Regions from separate parts of the Venatoribacter cucullus genome, predicted to be linked through region 1. Evidence: predicted binding sites of a transcription regulator. Region 1 holds the regulator's gene; the other holds the start of a gene.

What was found. The regulator LexA, encoded in region 1, represses DNA repair genes until DNA is damaged. The targets are predictions, from matches to a motif close to TACTGTNTANNTANACAGTA.
Positions count from the first base shown of each region.
Region 2: the regulator LexA is predicted to act here: its motif matches at 3,884-3,903, upstream of uvrD (DNA helicase II).

Region 1 covers NZ_CP046056.1:1,759,102-1,767,492, reverse strand. The annotation lists gene GJQ55_RS08425 (bifunctional hydroxymethylpyrimidine kinase/phosphomethylpyrimidine kinase) at 1-503, shown strand, start outside; gene htpG (molecular chaperone HtpG) at 585-2,486, shown strand; gene GJQ55_RS08415 (YfaZ family outer membrane protein) at 2,616-3,188, shown strand; gene GJQ55_RS13385 (DUF6586 family protein) at 3,200-3,757, shown strand; gene GJQ55_RS08405 (hypothetical protein) at 3,917-4,168, shown strand; gene GJQ55_RS08400 (cell division inhibitor SulA) at 4,256-4,690, opposite strand; gene lexA (transcriptional repressor LexA) at 4,720-5,319, opposite strand; gene GJQ55_RS08390 (TetR/AcrR family transcriptional regulator) at 5,580-6,224, shown strand; gene GJQ55_RS08385 (L,D-transpeptidase) at 6,263-6,805, shown strand; gene nagZ (beta-N-acetylhexosaminidase) at 6,790-7,824, shown strand; gene GJQ55_RS08375 (S-methyl-5'-thioinosine phosphorylase) at 7,846-8,391, shown strand, end outside.
Region 2 covers NZ_CP046056.1:2,632,029-2,640,419, reverse strand. The annotation lists gene GJQ55_RS12455 (TorF family putative porin) at 1-640, shown strand, start outside; gene glnK (P-II family nitrogen regulator) at 714-1,052, shown strand; gene GJQ55_RS12445 (ammonium transporter) at 1,102-2,367, shown strand; gene GJQ55_RS12440 (PA3496 family putative envelope integrity protein) at 2,507-2,686, opposite strand; gene GJQ55_RS12435 (SIS domain-containing protein) at 2,933-3,787, opposite strand; gene uvrD (DNA helicase II) at 3,942-6,125, shown strand; gene GJQ55_RS12425 (TRAP transporter substrate-binding protein) at 6,140-7,231, shown strand; gene GJQ55_RS12420 (HDOD domain-containing protein) at 7,316-8,194, opposite strand; gene GJQ55_RS12415 (class I SAM-dependent rRNA methyltransferase) at 8,312-8,391, shown strand, end outside.

The DNA.
Region 1 (8,391 bases):
ACACTGCCCGCGCCATCGAGTTGTGCCGTGCGGCCGGGGTGCCGCTGTATCTGAACGATGACTGGCAACTGGCACTGGAATTGGGGGCCTATGGCGTACATCTGGGGCAGGAAGACGTGCTGACAGCGGATTTGCCTGCGCTGCAACGCGCCGGCATCCGGCTTGGAATCAGCACTCACAGCGACTGGGAAATTGCCCGTGCCCGTGGCGTGCAACCCTCGTACATCGCGTTTGGGCCGGTGTTCCCGCCGTTATCCAAACAGCTGCGTTATCCGCCTCTGGGCATAGTGCAACTGAGCCGTTGGGTGAGCTGTTTTCAGAATCATCCACTGACCTGCATTGGCGGCATTACCCATCAGAATGTGGCCCAGGTTCTGGCAACCGGCATAAGTTCGGTGGCGGTGGTCACGGATTTACGTGCCGATGATGCGCTGGCGCAGCGGCTGATGCAGTTCCGCCGCCGGTTACCGGCCATTCGGAAGGAAGCTCTTGAAATGGTGTAAGACGGCCCCATTTACTCCGGCATAGCAACGACGCTGACTGTCGTTGCGTGCTTAATCAACCGGATGGTAAAGGAGTAGGGCATGACTGCCGCCAGCAAAGAAACCCTGGGTTTTAAAACCGAAGTCAAACAACTGCTGCATCTGATGATTCACTCTTTGTACTCCAACAAAGAGATTTTTCTGCGGGAATTGATTTCCAACGCCTCGGATGCCTGCGACAAACTGCGCTTTGAAGCACTGCAGAATGATGGCCTGTACGAAGGCGACAGCGAACTGGCGGTGCACATCGATTTCGATAAAGACGCCGGCACCCTGACCATTGAAGACAATGGTATCGGTATGAACCGTGACGATGTGGTTAATCACCTGGGCACCATTGCCAAGTCCGGCACCGCCGAATTTTTAAGCAAATTAAGCGGCGATCAGAAAAAAGATTCGCAACTCATCGGCCAGTTTGGGGTGGGTTTTTATTCGGCCTTTATTGTCGCCGATAAAGTCACCGTAGAAACCCGTCGTGCCGGTGAAGCGGCGGACGCTGCGGTGCGCTGGGAATCCGCTGGTGAAGGTGATTTCACTCTGGAAAGCATTGAGAAAGCCAAGCGCGGTACTCGCATCACCCTGCATCTGAAGAAAGATGATGTGGAATTTGCTGACAGCTTCCGACTGCGTTCGTTAATTAAAAAATATTCTGACCATATTGCCGTGCCGGTTTTCCTGCCGCAGGAAACCAGCACTGATGATGCGGACGGTGAGGCGAAGAAAATTCCGGAAGCGGTGAACCAGGCCAAAGCCTTGTGGACCCGCAGCAAGTCCGATATCAGCGATGAAGATTACAAAGAATTCTACAAGCACGTTTCCCACGACTGGAACGAGCCGCTGCTGTGGATGCACAACAAAGTAGAAGGCAAGCTGGACTACACCAGCCTGCTGTATATTCCGGCCAAAGCGCCCTTTGATATCTGGAACCGCGAAGCGACACGTGGCCTGAAACTGTACGTGCAGCGCGTCTTTATCATGGACGACGCCGAGCAGTTCCTGCCGTTGTATCTGCGTTTCGTGAAAGGCGTACTGGATTCCAACGATTTATCGCTGAACGTATCGCGTGAAATTCTGCAGCAGGATAAACAGGTAGAAAGCCTGCGCAGTGCACTGGTTAAACGGGTGCTGGATAGCCTGGAAAAACTGGCGAAGAACGAACCGGAAAAATACCAGACCTTCTGGAATGAATTTGGTGATGTGCTGAAAGAAGGCCCGGCTGAAGATTTCAGTAACCGCGAAAAAATCGCTGCGTTATTCCGTTTTGCCACGACTAAAAGTGAGGGCGAAGCGCAAAGCGTGGGGCTGGAAGACTATGTCGCCCGCATGCGTGAAGGGCAGAAAAAGATTTACTACATTACCGGCGAAAATTACGCCGCCGTGGCCAGCAGCCCGCATCTGGAATATTTCCGCAGCAAAGGAGTGGAAGTATTGTTGCTGACCGACCGCGTGGATGAATGGATGGTCGGCCACCTGACCGAGTTTAATGGCAAGCTGTTCCAGGACGTGACCAAAGGTGAACTGGATCTGGATGATCTGGCCGACAGCGCTGAAAAAGAACAGCAACAGGCGCTGGCCGAAACCCATAAAGACCTGGTGGAGCGCGTGCAAAAAGCGCTGGAAAGCGAAGTAAAAACCGTACGCGTGACGTCGCGTCTGACCGACTCTCCGGCCTGTCTGGTGGTAGGGCAGTACGATATGGGTGGCCATATGCGGCGCCTGTTGGAAGCGGCTGGCCAGCAGGTACCGGAACCGGAATCCACCCTGGAAATTAATCCGGCGCATCCGTTGATTGAACGGCTGGATAAAGAGCAGGACGAAAACCGCTTTGCTGAGCTGGCGGCGCTGATTTACGCGCAGGCGCAGCTGGCGGAAGGCAGTCAGCTGAAGGAACCTGCGCAGTATGTTGCGCGTCTGAATAAACTGCTGCTGGATTTGCTGCAGTAACGACACCCTGTGACGTAATGCACTGTTGGCGGCGGCCCTGGTTTTACCCCGGCCGCCGCGCTGTTATTATGCACAGCAATTTTTAACCGGGCATGAAGCCCGTGACTGAAACAACCATTGGGGATAGGCATGACGGCAGTTATCAAAAAAACACTGGCAGTTCTGGGCTTGGGTGTGGCGTTGGCGGCTCCGGCCGTACAGGCAGGTGGTTCACTGGATCTGAGCTTATCGAATGATGATTTCCGTTTTGCCTGGGATGCCACGCAGGCGAATTCCGGTATGCATGTTAATTTAGCCTGGCTGCATCATGAAGACGATGGCGACATGCTGGAAGCCGGTGTGCACGTGGTGGATGTGCGTCCGGGTAAGCGCAATCTGTACATCGGTATCGGCGCCAAACTGCACGCCATTAATACCGACTGGTTTGATGCCGGCGGTGTTGGCGTGGGTGGTTTTTTCCGCTATGCCTTTCCGGCGAACCGCGATGTGAGTGTGGCCGGTTATGGTTATTACGCACCTTCGGTACTGTCGTTTTCGGATGCCGATAACATCATCAACGCCGATCTGCGTCTGCAATACAGCATGATTCCGACCGCCCGCTTGTTTGTGGGTTACCGCTATGTCGGTATCCGCCTCGATGGCGGCGGCAGCCGTTATGAACTCGGTGATGGCCTGCACGCCGGCTTAAGCATCGATTTCTGAGGTTAACGATCATGTCGCACTGGCTGCGCCAGACCAATCAGAAACTCTATCAGTGCCGTTTGCTGCAGGAGCAGCAACAGCAGTGTGGCGAGCTGGTATTACAGCAGGCGTTACAGGAAAGTGCGCTGTACCAGCTGCGTGATGCCTGGTTGTGTTACCTGCACGAACTGGCCGAGGCGGCGTCATACCGCCAGCCATTCAGCAGTCTGGAGCAGTTGCTGCAACAGATGCCATTGGTCACCGGAGAAGTGCGCGAGCTGCAGCAGCTGGCGGCCGATCCGTTCAGCTGGCTGGCGCAGTTACTGCTGGCGGTGGAGCGCCAGATGCTGCCACCGGCGTCGGCCGCAGCAGGCCATCACCGGCATCGTCATGACGACCATCATCATCACCATGATCACGACCATGAGCATGATAACGGCCATGACGAGGATGATGCTGCCGCGCCACCGGCGCAGCGTATTGATCTGATTCCGCTGACCGCCGCCGAACCCGCCACCGACGTTGCCGGCTGGTCCCGGCAGCTGGAACGGCTGATCGATGCCCAGCGCGCTAATCGTCACGAAAGCTGAATGTCGCCACGAAAACTGATGCACTGCAACACGGCAGCCGGTTGGCTGCCGTGTTTCTGTTCTATTCAATTACTTTTTATTACTAACTGTTCTGTGGCGTCCTCAAGCTATTGGGGCACTGCTGTGATATAGTCGCGCGCCCTGTTTAGAGAGGCGGTTATGGCACGCTTTTTTGAAATCGTAGAACTTTCCAATGGTGATGTGGCCCTGCGTCGCGCCGACGATCAGGACGGTGATGCACTGGTATCCATTCATTTTTCCGACGACGCCCGTGCCAGTCTGCAGATGCATCATCTGGACGTTGCCCGGGTAATGCTGGAAGCCGGTGTGCGTAAAGTGGGCGAGTTGTCCGGTATGGAAGTTGAGCGTGATGATTTTGATACGCCGGAGTATCAGCAGCGTTTGCATTAAACAGTCACTGACGGTGTCTGTAATAAAAAAGCCCTGGCGTGGAAACGCACAGGGCTTTTTTTATGCTGCCGCGTTATGACCGAACCTTCAGGGCAGGCGTTGAATCAGCACCACGTGGCTGCCACTGCGCTGGGCTTGCTGGCGCAGCTGCAGGCGTTCTTCACGCGTCAGCTCGCCCTGCCATTCAATGATCAGGTGGCTGTTGGCGGCGGCCAGTACCTTGGTGCACAGCGCCAGCTGAGTATCGGCGCATAAATCCAGATGAATCACCGGCGACTTACCCAGCCCCAGACTTTCCAGCCATTGCTTGTTCAGCGTGCGTTGCGGGCTCAGCCACATCAGCCAGCGTTGCTGGGCATTGCACTGGGCCAGCAGCGGCAATAATTGCATCGGCTGAATGGCACTGCTTTCACCGACGATCATTTCGGTCAGGCTGCCGCTGACCGCGTGGTCGGCAGTGACCGGCAGAGCCGAACTGAGGGCCAGGCCCGGTTCAGACATGGTAAAAGATAACTGACGCATAACCATACCTCGGCAAATTTCTGACAGTTTCAGTGGCGACGGACAACGCCGACATACAGGCCTTCAATGGCGAACTCCTGTTCGCGCAGATCAACCTGAATGGGTTGGTAATCTTCGTTTTCAGGATGCAGAACCACCTGAGTACGCTGTTTTTCGTAGCGTTTAACCGTTACTTCTTCACCCACCCGGGCGACCACAATTTCACCATTACGGGCGGTGCTGGCTTTATGCACCGCAATGTAATCACCGTTCATAATGCCAATGTTTTTCATGCTGTCGCCGTGCACTTCCAGCAGGTAATCGGCTTGCGGATGGAAAAACTCCGGCGGAATGGTGCAGTAATCTTCAATATGTTCCTGCGCCAGAATGGGCTCACCGGCGGCTACCCGGCCAACAATCGGCAGGCCGGGATTCTGGGCTTCAACAATGCGTAAGCCGCGGGAAGCGCCCGGCATCATTTCAATAGCGCCTTTACGGGCCAGGGCTTTCAGGTGTTCTTCCGCGGCATTGGGGGAACGGAACCCCAGTTCGGTGGCGATTTCGGCGCGGGTCGGCGGAAAGCCGGTGTCTTCAATGGCCTTGCGGATAAAATCCAGAACCTGCTGCTGACGGGCGGTGAGCTTGATCATGATGCTTATCCAGTCTGTTGATCTATACAGTAGGTGTGAATTTATACAGTGTTTTGCCGGTTGTAAACCCTTTTCTGTGTCATAAGGCTGAAGTGTCTGCGCTTTGTGCTCGGTCAGCCGGCGTATTTCTGCTGAGTAATGTGACGGTGGTCTTGTCCGGCATGCTCTGTGCTTGCCTTTGTTATGTTTTAAACGTATGTTTGAAACACTTGTTTTTATACGCTGCCGGGGTTCCGGCAGTTATCGGGAGCCGGAACCCCATGGCACAGAAAGATACGGTAAAAAGCATCCTTAACGCCGCCGAAGAGCTGTTTTCCGAGCGCGGCTTTGCGGAGACATCATTGCGCAATATCACCACCCGTGCGGGGGTGAATCTGGCGGCAGTGAACTATCACTTCGGTTCAAAAAAATCGCTGATTCAGGCGGTGTTCGCCCGCTTCCTGGCGCCTTTCTGTGAACAGCTGGAGCAGGAGCTGCTGACCATTCACCAGCAGCTGCCCCAGCAGCAGCCACAACTGCGAGAGTTATTATTGCTGCTGTCGCGCACGGCCCTGCACGCCGGCCACGACAGTCCGCGCCGGCTGGGTATTTTTATGCGCCTGCTGGGTCTGGCCTATACCCAGGGGCAAGGCCACCTGCGCCGCTTTCTGCAAAAAGAATACGCGCCGGTATTTACGGTGTTTATGCAGCTGATTACCGCTGCGACGCCGGATTTATCCGATGAAGAACGTTTCTGGCGTATCCACTTTATGCTGGGCGCCACGGTCTTTACCTTATCCGGTGCCGATTCCCTTACGGCGATGGCGGAACATGATCTGGGCAAGGCCGCCGATGTTGCGCAAGTGATTGATAAATTGATACCTTTCCTCGCGTCCGGTTTGAACGCGCCCCATCAGGCTCAGTAACGCGCACCGGAATACACTGAGCGTTTTCCGGTATTGAGATGGATTTTATGATCCGTGATGGCGCCAGCGTCACTCCCCTGATAGAAATTTCCCTGGCAGATCAGCAGCTGCGTATTGCCAGTGCTGGTGTCTGCCATGTTTTTCCGGTATCCACGGCGAAGAACGGCCCGGGTGAGCAGCAGGGGTCAGAGCAGACCCCGCGTGGCTGGCACCGTATCCGTGCCGCGATTGGTGCGGGTGCGCCGCTGAATGCCGTCTTCCGTGGTCGTCGTGTCACCGGTGAAATATATTCGCCGCAACTGGCGCAGCAGCAACCTGACCGGGATTGGATTCTGACCCGCATTTTATGGCTGCAAGGCCAGGAAACCGGCCGTAACCGATTGGGTAATGTCGATAGCATGCGCCGCTTTATTTATATCCACGGCACGCCCGATTCCGAACCCATGGGCGTACCGGCTTCGCACGGTTGTATCCGTATGCACAATGCCGATTTATTACTGCTGTTTGCTCTGGCGCCACCGGGGACGCCGGTATGGATTCAGGAGCACAGTTTTGCGAGGATTCCATGCCGCAATCTCTGACCCACGCCGTCGGCGTGATCGCCGATCTTGCCGGTCTGCAGTTGAGTCCGGAGGATCATGAGTTTTTGCGCCAGCCGGAACTCAGCGGTCTCATTTTCTTTGCCCGTAATTACCAGTCACCGCAGCAACTGCAGGAGCTGACGGCGGCCATTCGTGAGTTGCGTCCGGATTTGCTGCTCTGTGCCGATCAGGAAGGCGGCCGGGTGCAGCGTTTTCGTACGGGCTTTACCCGGTTACCGCCGATGCTGACGCTGGAGCAGATTTACCACCGCAATCCTCCGGAAGCACTTGAGCTGGCACAGGAACTGGGTTGGCTGATGGCGGCGGAAGTGCGCGCCTGTGGTGTGCATCTGAGTTTTGCCCCGGTACTGGATATTGAACGCGATGTGTCCCAGGTGATCGGTGATCGGGCGTTCGGCCATGATGCTGCCACCGTTACCCGCCTGGCCGGGGCTTTTATTGCCGGTATGCAGCAGGCCGGTATGGCGGCCGTGGGCAAGCATTTTCCCGGTCATGGGGCGGTGGCGGCGGACTCACATCTGGCCTTGCCGGTGGATGAGCGGCCGTGGCCCCAATTGCAAACCGATATTGCTCCTTTTGCTGCCTTAATTCAGTCTGGTTTGCTGGCCGGTATTATGCCGGCTCACGTGGTCTATCCGGCTGTTGATGCGCAGTATACGGCGGGTTTTTCTGCGCTCTGGCTGCAGGAAATTCTGCGCCGCCAGTTGCAGTTTGAGGGCGTGATTTTCAGCGATGATTTATCCATGGCCGGTGCCGCCAGCGCCGGCGACTATGCCGGCCGGGCGCAGGCCGCCGCCGCCGCCGGCGCCAATGCCTTGCTGGTGTGTAACGACCGGGTCGCGGCGCAGCAGGTAATTGATGCCGCCCGTGGCTTACGCGCGGCGGGTGAGTTTACCGCGCTGTCATTAGCGTATTTGCAGGGGCCGGCCACCACCGTGGTGGATGCGGCTCGTCAACAACAGATCCGCCAGCGTCTGGCGGCCCTCTGGCAGGAATAAACGAACAGGAAGCCGATTGTTATGTCGTTCCAGAATATTGCCATTATTGGTGGCACTGGTTTAACCCAGCTGCAAGGCCCGCAGCTGAATCCGGCGCTGGTTGTGGAAACCCCGCTCGGCCAACCCTCGTCGCCTTTGCACAGCGGCCAGTGGGCCGGCAAAGAGGTGGTGTTTCTGGCCCGCCACGGTCACCCACACGCGGTGCCGCCGCATAAGGTGAATTACCGCGCCAACCTGCTGGCACTGCAGCAGCAGGGCGTGGATGCCATTATTGCGGTGAACGCCGTCGGTGGTATTACTCCGGCCATGCAGTCGGGTGTGATTGCGGTGCCGCAGCAGCTGATTGATTACACCTGGGGCCGTGACAGTACCTTTTTTGACGGTGAATTCCGGCCGTTACAGCACATTGATTTTACCCATCCCTACGACGAAACATTGCGCCGTGCCATCGTGCAGGCGGCGAAAAATGCCGGTATTGCTGCGCTGGATGGCGGCGTATATGGCGCCACCCAGGGGCCGCGGCTGGAAACCATCGCTGAAATCAGCCGCATGGAAAAAGACGGCTGT
Region 2 (8,391 bases), 870 kb from region 1:
ACTGTCTCAAGTAATCGCTCTGGCTGGTGTTATGTCTGCAGGTCTGGTGGGTGTTCAGGCTGTTCAGGCGGAAGTGTCGGCATCGGCTGCTGTTGCCAATAACTACATCTTCCGTGGCTTATTGATGGGGTCAGGCACTCCTGCTGTTTCCGGTGCTCTGGATTATGCACATGACTCCGGTGCTTACGCCGGTGTGTGGGGTACTTCTGGTGATACCGCTGCTGGTGATGAATACAATGTGTATTTCGGTTTTGGTGGTGAGTCTGGTGACTTCTCCTACGATGTGAATGTGCTGGGATATGTATACCCAACCACTAAAATCGATCTTGGCCAATTTGTTGAGCTGACCGCAAGTGTTGGTTTTTCAGGGTTGGGATTGTCTCTGACTGTGCCTGTTGCTGATGATAAAAATGCCATGGGCGGCGAAGACTACCTGTATGCAAAGCTTTCTTACGGCTATGACAAGTTTGGTGTTGTTATCGGCAATCAGACTGCTGATGCAGCCTCTGAGTACACCCACGTTGATCTGTCTTACCAATACAACGACAACATTGCCTTTGGTGTCAGCAAGATTGTAGACGGCGATATTTCTCAACGCGCCCTGTTCCAGGTGAGCTACAGCCTGCCTATTGAACTGTAAAACGCTTACAATAGCCCGTGCCCCCGCACGGGCTGTGAATCAACTTTAAAGCATTTAACAAAGGGGTTTTTCTATGAAACTCATTACTGCTGTGGTTAAGCCGTTCAAATTGGACGATGTGCGTGAAGCACTGTCCGAAATCGGCGTTCAGGGCATCACAGTGACCGAAGTGAAAGGTTTCGGCCGTCAGAAAGGTCACACTGAACTGTATCGTGGTGCTGAATATGTGGTGGATTTTCTGCCCAAAGTAAAAATCGATGTGGCTGTTTCTGATGACCTCACCGACAAAGTAATTGAAGCCATTACCAAAGCGGCCAACACCGGCAAAATCGGCGACGGCAAAATTTTTGTTACCAATCTGGAACAGATTATCCGTATCCGTACCGGCGAGACCGGCGCAGACGCGATCTGATCGATCTTTTCTTTTTGAATGAATCAGAGCCTTATGCGGGGGGCTTATCATGGAAAACAATATCTATGAACTTCAATACGCCATGGACACCTTTTATTTTCTGGTGTGTGGCGCGTTAGTAATGTGGATGGCGGCAGGTTTCGCCATGCTGGAAGCGGGCCTGGTCCGTTCTAAAAACACCACTGAAATTCTTACCAAAAACGTTGCTCTCTTTTCTATTGCCTGCACCATGTATCTGGTGTGCGGTTATCAGATTATGTACGGCGGCGGTTACTTCCTGTCGGGTATTACCGAAGTGGATACAGCAGCCGTGCTGGGCGAATTTGCGGCCCGTGAAGACGGTTTCCAGGGGGGTTCTATCTACTCCGGTGCATCCGACTTCTTCTTCCAGGTGGTATTCGTAGCAACCGCTATGTCGATTGTATCCGGCGCGGTGGCTGAGCGGATGAAGCTGTGGGCTTTCCTGGCCTTCGCGGTGGTGATGACTGCTGTTATTTACCCGATGGAAGGTTCCTGGACCTGGGGCGGTGAGTCTGTATTCGGTCTGTACAATCTGGGCGATATGGGCTTCAAAGACTTCGCCGGTTCAGGCATCGTTCACCTGGCGGGTGCTGCTGCGGCTTTGGCGGGTGTAATTCTGCTGGGTGCCCGTAAAGGCAAATACGGCCCGAACGGTGAAATCCGTGCCATCCCGGGTGCTAACCTGCCGCTGGCCACTCTGGGTACCTTCATCCTGTGGATGGGCTGGTTCGGTTTCAACGGTGGTTCGGTGCTGAAACTCGGCGATATCGGCAATGCACATTCTGTAGCTCTGGTATTCCTGAACACCAACGCGGCTGCCGCCGGTGGTCTGATCGGTGCTCTGCTGCTGGGTTATCTGTTCTTCCGCAAAGCGGATCTGACCATGGCGCTGAACGGTGCTCTGGCTGGCCTGGTTGCCATTACTGCCAGCCCGGATACTCCGCTGCCGCTGGTAGCAACCCTGATCGGTTTTGGTGGTGGTTTACTGGTAGTCCTGTCGATTCTGATGATGGATAAAGTCAAAATCGATGATCCGGTGGGTGCGATTTCTGTCCACGGTGTGGTGGGTCTGTATGGCTTGCTGGTGGTACCGTTCACTGCCGATGGCACTTCGTTCTTCGGCCAGCTGGCCGGCGCACTGACCATCTTTGTCTGGGTATTTGGTGCATCACTGATCGTATGGCTGATCATCAAAACACTGTTTGGTCTGCGTGTAACCGAAGATCAGGAATATTCTGGTGTGGATATTACCGAGTGCGGCATGGAAGCGTACCCGGAATTCACTACCAAGTAAGTTCTGCAAAAGCGTCCCGCGTATCGGGGCATAAGGGGAAAGCCGGTCAGCATGCTGACCGGTTTTTTTTATTGTTGTGACGGCGGAGAATATTCAGCAGACATAAAAAAACCGCCGGTTGGCGGTTTTCTCAGAGCATTTAATCGAAATAATAATCTTCGATATTCTGCTCCAGGCGTTTACGTTCGAGGTGGGCTTCAATAGCCCGGCGGGCCATCAGTTTTTTCGACATGCAGCTGTCTTTGTTCACAACCACATTTCCTTGTTGGTCAAATGAGACCACTTCTTCGTGCGCTTCAATTTTTGCAGCAACTTCCATCGTCGACTCCTCGGGTTTTGATCACAACAGATCCGGTTGCGATTTTTCTTCTTATTGGTTGCAGTAGCATGACAGCAGAGCATTAAATCGCCAAATTTTTTGCACCGATAAGATCCGGCGTTAATGAGCCGGAAGCGTAGAAAGGACGGGAAAAGTACGGATTACATCCGTCAGGGAAAGGGCGTTTTTAAGAAAAAACTCAATGGCAATATCAGATTGTGGCGCGAATAGTCTTATTCAAAAGAATCAATCCGGCTCAATACGCAGGGAATGAATGCTGCGCTTAATGGCATTCAGGTGGGTGATAAATTCCGGCCCGCGGCGCTGGGTTACCGCCACGGCCAGCATATCAATCACCATCAGGTGGGCGATGCGCGACGTCATCGGCGTGAACTGTTCGGTGTCTTCTTCAATATTGATATCAATGGGCAGGTCAGCCAGTTGACTGAGCGGGGTGTTGGCCGGCGCCAGGCTGACCACCTGCGCGCCATAATGCTGCGCCAGCTGCACCGAATGCAGCAAATCTTTGGTGCGGCCACTTTGGGAAATGGCCACCACCACATCCTGTTCGCTGAGGGTAACGGCCGACATCGCCTGCATGTGCGGATCGCTGTAGGCCGCCGTGGCCACCTGCAGACGGAAAAATTTATGCTGGGCGTCAATGGCCACGGCGCCGGACGCGCCAAAACCGTAAAACTCCACCCGGCGGGCGTTGCTCAGGGCAATGGCGGCAGCGGCCACCTGCGGGCTTTGCAGCTGGGCTTTCACCTGATGCAGACGCTGGATGGTGGTATCGGCAATTTTGTCGCAGATATCGCCGATGCTGTCGTCTTCGGCAATGGCAAACTGGCCGATATTATTGGCGACGGCCATCTCCTGAGCGATACGGACTTTGAATTCCTGAAACCCGTTGCAGCCAATGGCCCGGCAGAATCGCACGATGGTGGGCTCGCTCACCTGTGCTTCCTGCGCCAGGTCGACAATCCGCATGTGGATCACCTGCTGGGCGTATTTCAGCACGTACTCCGCCACTTTCACCTCGGATTTACGCAGGGAAGGGATGGCGGCAGTAATGTCGGTCAGGATCGGACGATGGCTCACAGTCGGGTTCCGTTACAGGGATGGCCGGATTATAAGCACGGGCGGTGGCGACGCGTAACAAATCCTTGGTGTTGGCTGAAAATTGTCCATTGGCCTGGGTGTATAGATATCCAGCCTTTTGCTAGACTGCGCGCTCAACACGAAGTGGCGCGCTATGGATATTTCTTTATTACTCGATCAGCTTAACGACGGCCAGCGTAATGCGGTGGCTGCCAACTCCCGGCACCAGCTGGTACTGGCCGGCGCCGGCTCGGGTAAAACCCGGGTGCTGGTGCATCGCATTGCCTGGCTGCTGCAGGTTGAGGGCGTATCACCCTTTGCGGTAATGGCGGTAACCTTCACCAATAAAGCCGCCAAGGAAATGAACAACCGCCTGGAGCAGTTGCTGAGCATTCCGGCGAATGGCATGTGGGTGGGGACCTTTCACGGACTGGCACACCGCTTTCTGAAACTGCACTGGCGTGAAGCCAGGCTGCCGCAGAATTTTCAGATTCTCGACAGCGATGACCAGCTGCGGCTGATTAAACGGGTGATGAAAGAAGCCAATATCGACGACAGCCGCTACCCGCCGAAGCAGATCCAGTGGTTTATTAACGGCCAGAAAGACGAAGGCCGCCGCGCTGCCCATGTTATGCCCGCCAACGATCCCTTCGGCCGCACCATGCTTGAGGTGTACCACCTGTACGAACAAACCTGCCAGCAGGGCGGGTTGGTGGATTTTGGCGAAATTCTGCTGCGCGCGCATGAATTATGGCTGCAGCATCCGGATTTATTGCAGCATTACCAGCAGCGTTTCCGCCATATTCTGGTCGACGAATTTCAGGATACCAACAACATTCAGTGCGCCTGGATCCGCATGCTGGCCGGCGACAAAATTTCGGTGATGGCGGTGGGCGATGACGACCAGTCCATTTACGGCTGGCGCGGTGCCAACATTGATAATATCCGCCATTTTCAGCAGGATTTTCCTGGCGCTGAATTAATTAAACTGGAGCAGAATTATCGCTCCACCCGCACCATCCTGGATGCCGCCAACGCGGTTATTGCCAACAACAGCGGCCGGTTGGGTAAAAACCTGATTACCGAAGGCGAAGAAGGCGCGCCCATTGCCCTGTACAGCGCCTTTAATGAGCAGGATGAAGCGCGTTACATTGCCGACCTGGTGGATAGCTGGGCACGTAGCGGCCGTCAGCGCACCGAAATGGCGATTCTCTATCGCTCCAACGCCCAGTCACGCACCCTGGAAGAAGCCTTTTTACAGGCCGGCATTCCCTACCGTATTTATGGTGGCCAGCGGTTCTATGAACGGCTGGAAATTAAAAATGCGCTGGCTTATCTGCGCTTATTGCTGAACCCCATGGACGATCCGTCGGTGGAGCGCGTTATTAACGTACCGGCCCGGGCCATTGGTGAAAAAACCGTCGAATTATTACGCACCGTAGCCCGTGATCAGGGCTGTTCATTATGGGAAGCGCTGGCGCTGGCCTTAACCCACAATATGTTGCCCAAACGGGCCGCCGCCGCGGTGCAGAGTTTTGTCGATCTGGTGACGGAACTGGAAGCCGCGACCCAGGGGCTGGCCCTGCATGAAATCGTCGATCAGGTGATTACCCAGAGTGGGCTGATTGAACATCACCGCAAAGAAAAGGGTGAAAAAGGTCAGGCCCGCATCGACAACCTGGAAGAATTAATTAACGCCGCCCGCCAGTTTGCTGCCGAAGAAGAGGACGAAACCGAAGACGCCGCCCGCAGTGAGCTGGCGCAGTTTCTTGACCGGGCGGCACTGGATGCCGGCGATGGTCAGGCCGATGAATACGAAGACGCCGTACAACTGATGACGCTGCACTCGGCCAAGGGTCTGGAATTTCCGCAGGTGGTGCTGGCCGGTCTGGAGGAAGGCTTGTTTCCGCATAAAATGTCGATGGATGACCCCGACGGTCTGGAAGAAGAACGCCGGCTGGCTTATGTCGGCATCACCCGGGCCATGGAAAAACTGGTCATTACCCACGCCGAAAGCCGGCGTTTGCATGGCCAGGAAAACTTCAGTAATCCGTCACGCTTTATTAAAGAAATTCCGGCCGCTTTAATTCAGGAAGTGCGGTTAAAAAATACCGTCAGCCGGCCGTTAACCGCACGCAGCCCGGTGACGGGTAAGCCGTCGTTCGTACATGGCGATTTACCCTACACCCTGGGTCAGCTGGTGCGGCATGAATTATTTGGTGAAGGGACGGTGCTGCAGTTTGAAGGCCAGGGTAACGGCCTGCGTGTGCAGGTGAATTTTGAAGAAGCCGGCAGTAAATGGCTGGTGGTCAGTTTTGCAAAATTACAGCCGTTATAACGGGAGATAAAATAATGAAAAAAATAGTTATCCGGTTTTTGTTGCCGATGCTGTCGGTGCTGTTGCTCAGTGCCTGTCAGCAGGAACAGGCCGCTAACCAGACGCAGGCTGAACAACAAACCTTCCGCTGGAAAATGGTCACCTCCTGGCCGAAAAACTTTCCCGGTCTGGGCACCTCAGCCGAGCATTTTGCTCAGGTTGTAAATGAGATGTCAGCCGGCCGCTTGCAGATAAAAGTTTACGGGGCGGGCGAACTGGTACCGGCGCTGGAGGTCTTTGATGCGGTGTCGCAAGGCACTGCTGAAATGGGCCACAGCAGCCCTTATTACTGGAAAGGCAAGGCCGTCGCGGCGCAGTTTTTTACCACCGTGCCCTTTGGTATGACGGCGCTGGAAATGAACAGCTGGATGCAATACGGCGGTGGCCAGGAGCTGCTGACTGAGCTGTACGCGCCGTTTAATCTGGTGGTGTTTCCGGCGGGTAACAGCGGCATTCAGATGGCCGGTTGGTTTAATAAAGAAATTAACAGCGTGGCGGATCTGAAAGGTCTGAAAATGCGTATTCCCGGTCTCGGTGGCGAAGTGCTGGCCCGTGCTGGTGGTACGCCGGTGATGCTGCCGGGTGGCGAAGTCTTTACCGCCCTGCAAACCGGTGCGATTGACGCCACCGAGTGGGTCGGCCCTTATAACGATCTGGCCTTTGGTCTGCACAAGGCAGCCAAATATTATTACTACCCCGGCTGGCACGAACCCGGTTCGCTGATTGAATTAATGATTAATAAACCGGCCTTTGAACGCTTACCGGCCGATTTGCAGGCCATTGTCCGCGTTGCGGCGCAGGCCGTGAACGATAAAATGCTGGCAGAAATGACGGCCCGCAGCATGCAGGCGCTGAACGATATGCAGCAAAAACATGGGGTGCAATTACGGCCATTACCGGATGATGTGCTGCAGCATTTAAAAGGCATTTCTGCCGAGGTGCTGAACGATATTGCTGCGTCGGATCCGATGGCGCAGAAGGTTTACGATTCAATGAGCACCTACACCGACCAGATCCGCGCTTATCATGCGGTAACCGAACAGGCCTATATGAACGCCCGGGATTAACGCCCGGCGTCGTCTCACGAATAAAAAAGCCGGAATCTGTGTGTCAGGTTCCGGCTTTTTTATTGTTTGATAACGATAAATTGTTTAATAACGATAGTTCTGGAAACCAATGCCCATTTCTGAAAAGTTCAGCTGCATTTGTTCTATGTCGTATTCACCCAGCCCCAGATAGGTAAGCACTTCGGTGCCGATATTTTCCCATTCCAGATCCACCTGCTGACGCCCGAGAATGTGGTAATTACCACAGATATGCTCAGCCAGTTTTAAAATAGCCAGCAGGGTTTTGCCTTCCGAATCTTTAATATGGTCGCTGGTGAAATAGCGGGTGGCGCTGTGGTGTTCGGCAATAACATCGCACAATACTTTCGGTAAATTCCATGACTTGGCGGTGTAATAACCGATGACCGCATGGTTGGTATTTAAATGCTGATTTTCCACATCCACCACCCGTAATTCCGGGTGGGCGTAAGACTCTTCCATCACCTGCAGATAATTATCGAAACGGCTCATTAACAGCGGAATACCGCAGTTGTGGAATAACCCCAGCAGATAAGCCAGATCGGGGTTGGGGAAGCCCACTTGTTTGGCCACGGTGGTGGCGACCTGGGCAATGTCGTTGGCGGTGTCCCAGAAGCGGTTCATGTTAACGATGGTTTCATCGCTCATCTGGCTTTTGATGGACAGGCCATTAATGATATTCACCACGCTGTCGAGGCCGATCAGGCACACGGCCTGCTGCACCGAGGTAATGCGGTTTCTCAGGCCATAAAAGGGCGAGTTCACCACCTTCAGTACCGTACCCGACAGCCCGACATCCTGACTGATGAGTTTGGCAATACGGCCCATATCCGGGTCGGGCATGACCTGTTCCATTTGCAGATCCACCAGAATCTGCGGCTGCGGTGGGATTTTGATGCCCTGCATAATGCGCAGAATCTGTTCTTCGGAAAGTTCCTTGGCCATGGTTCACACACAATTGATTAATCACATAAGGCTCAAGAATAGCACCGGTTACAGAGGAAGTTTGTAGCAACAGGGGTATAATGCCCGCCATTTTTGTAACCGCCTGCGGAGAACCCTATGCGTCATACCCTGCGTCTGAATCCTAAAGCAGAACGCCGTTTAAAAGGTGGCCATTTATGGGTCTACAGCAACGAGGT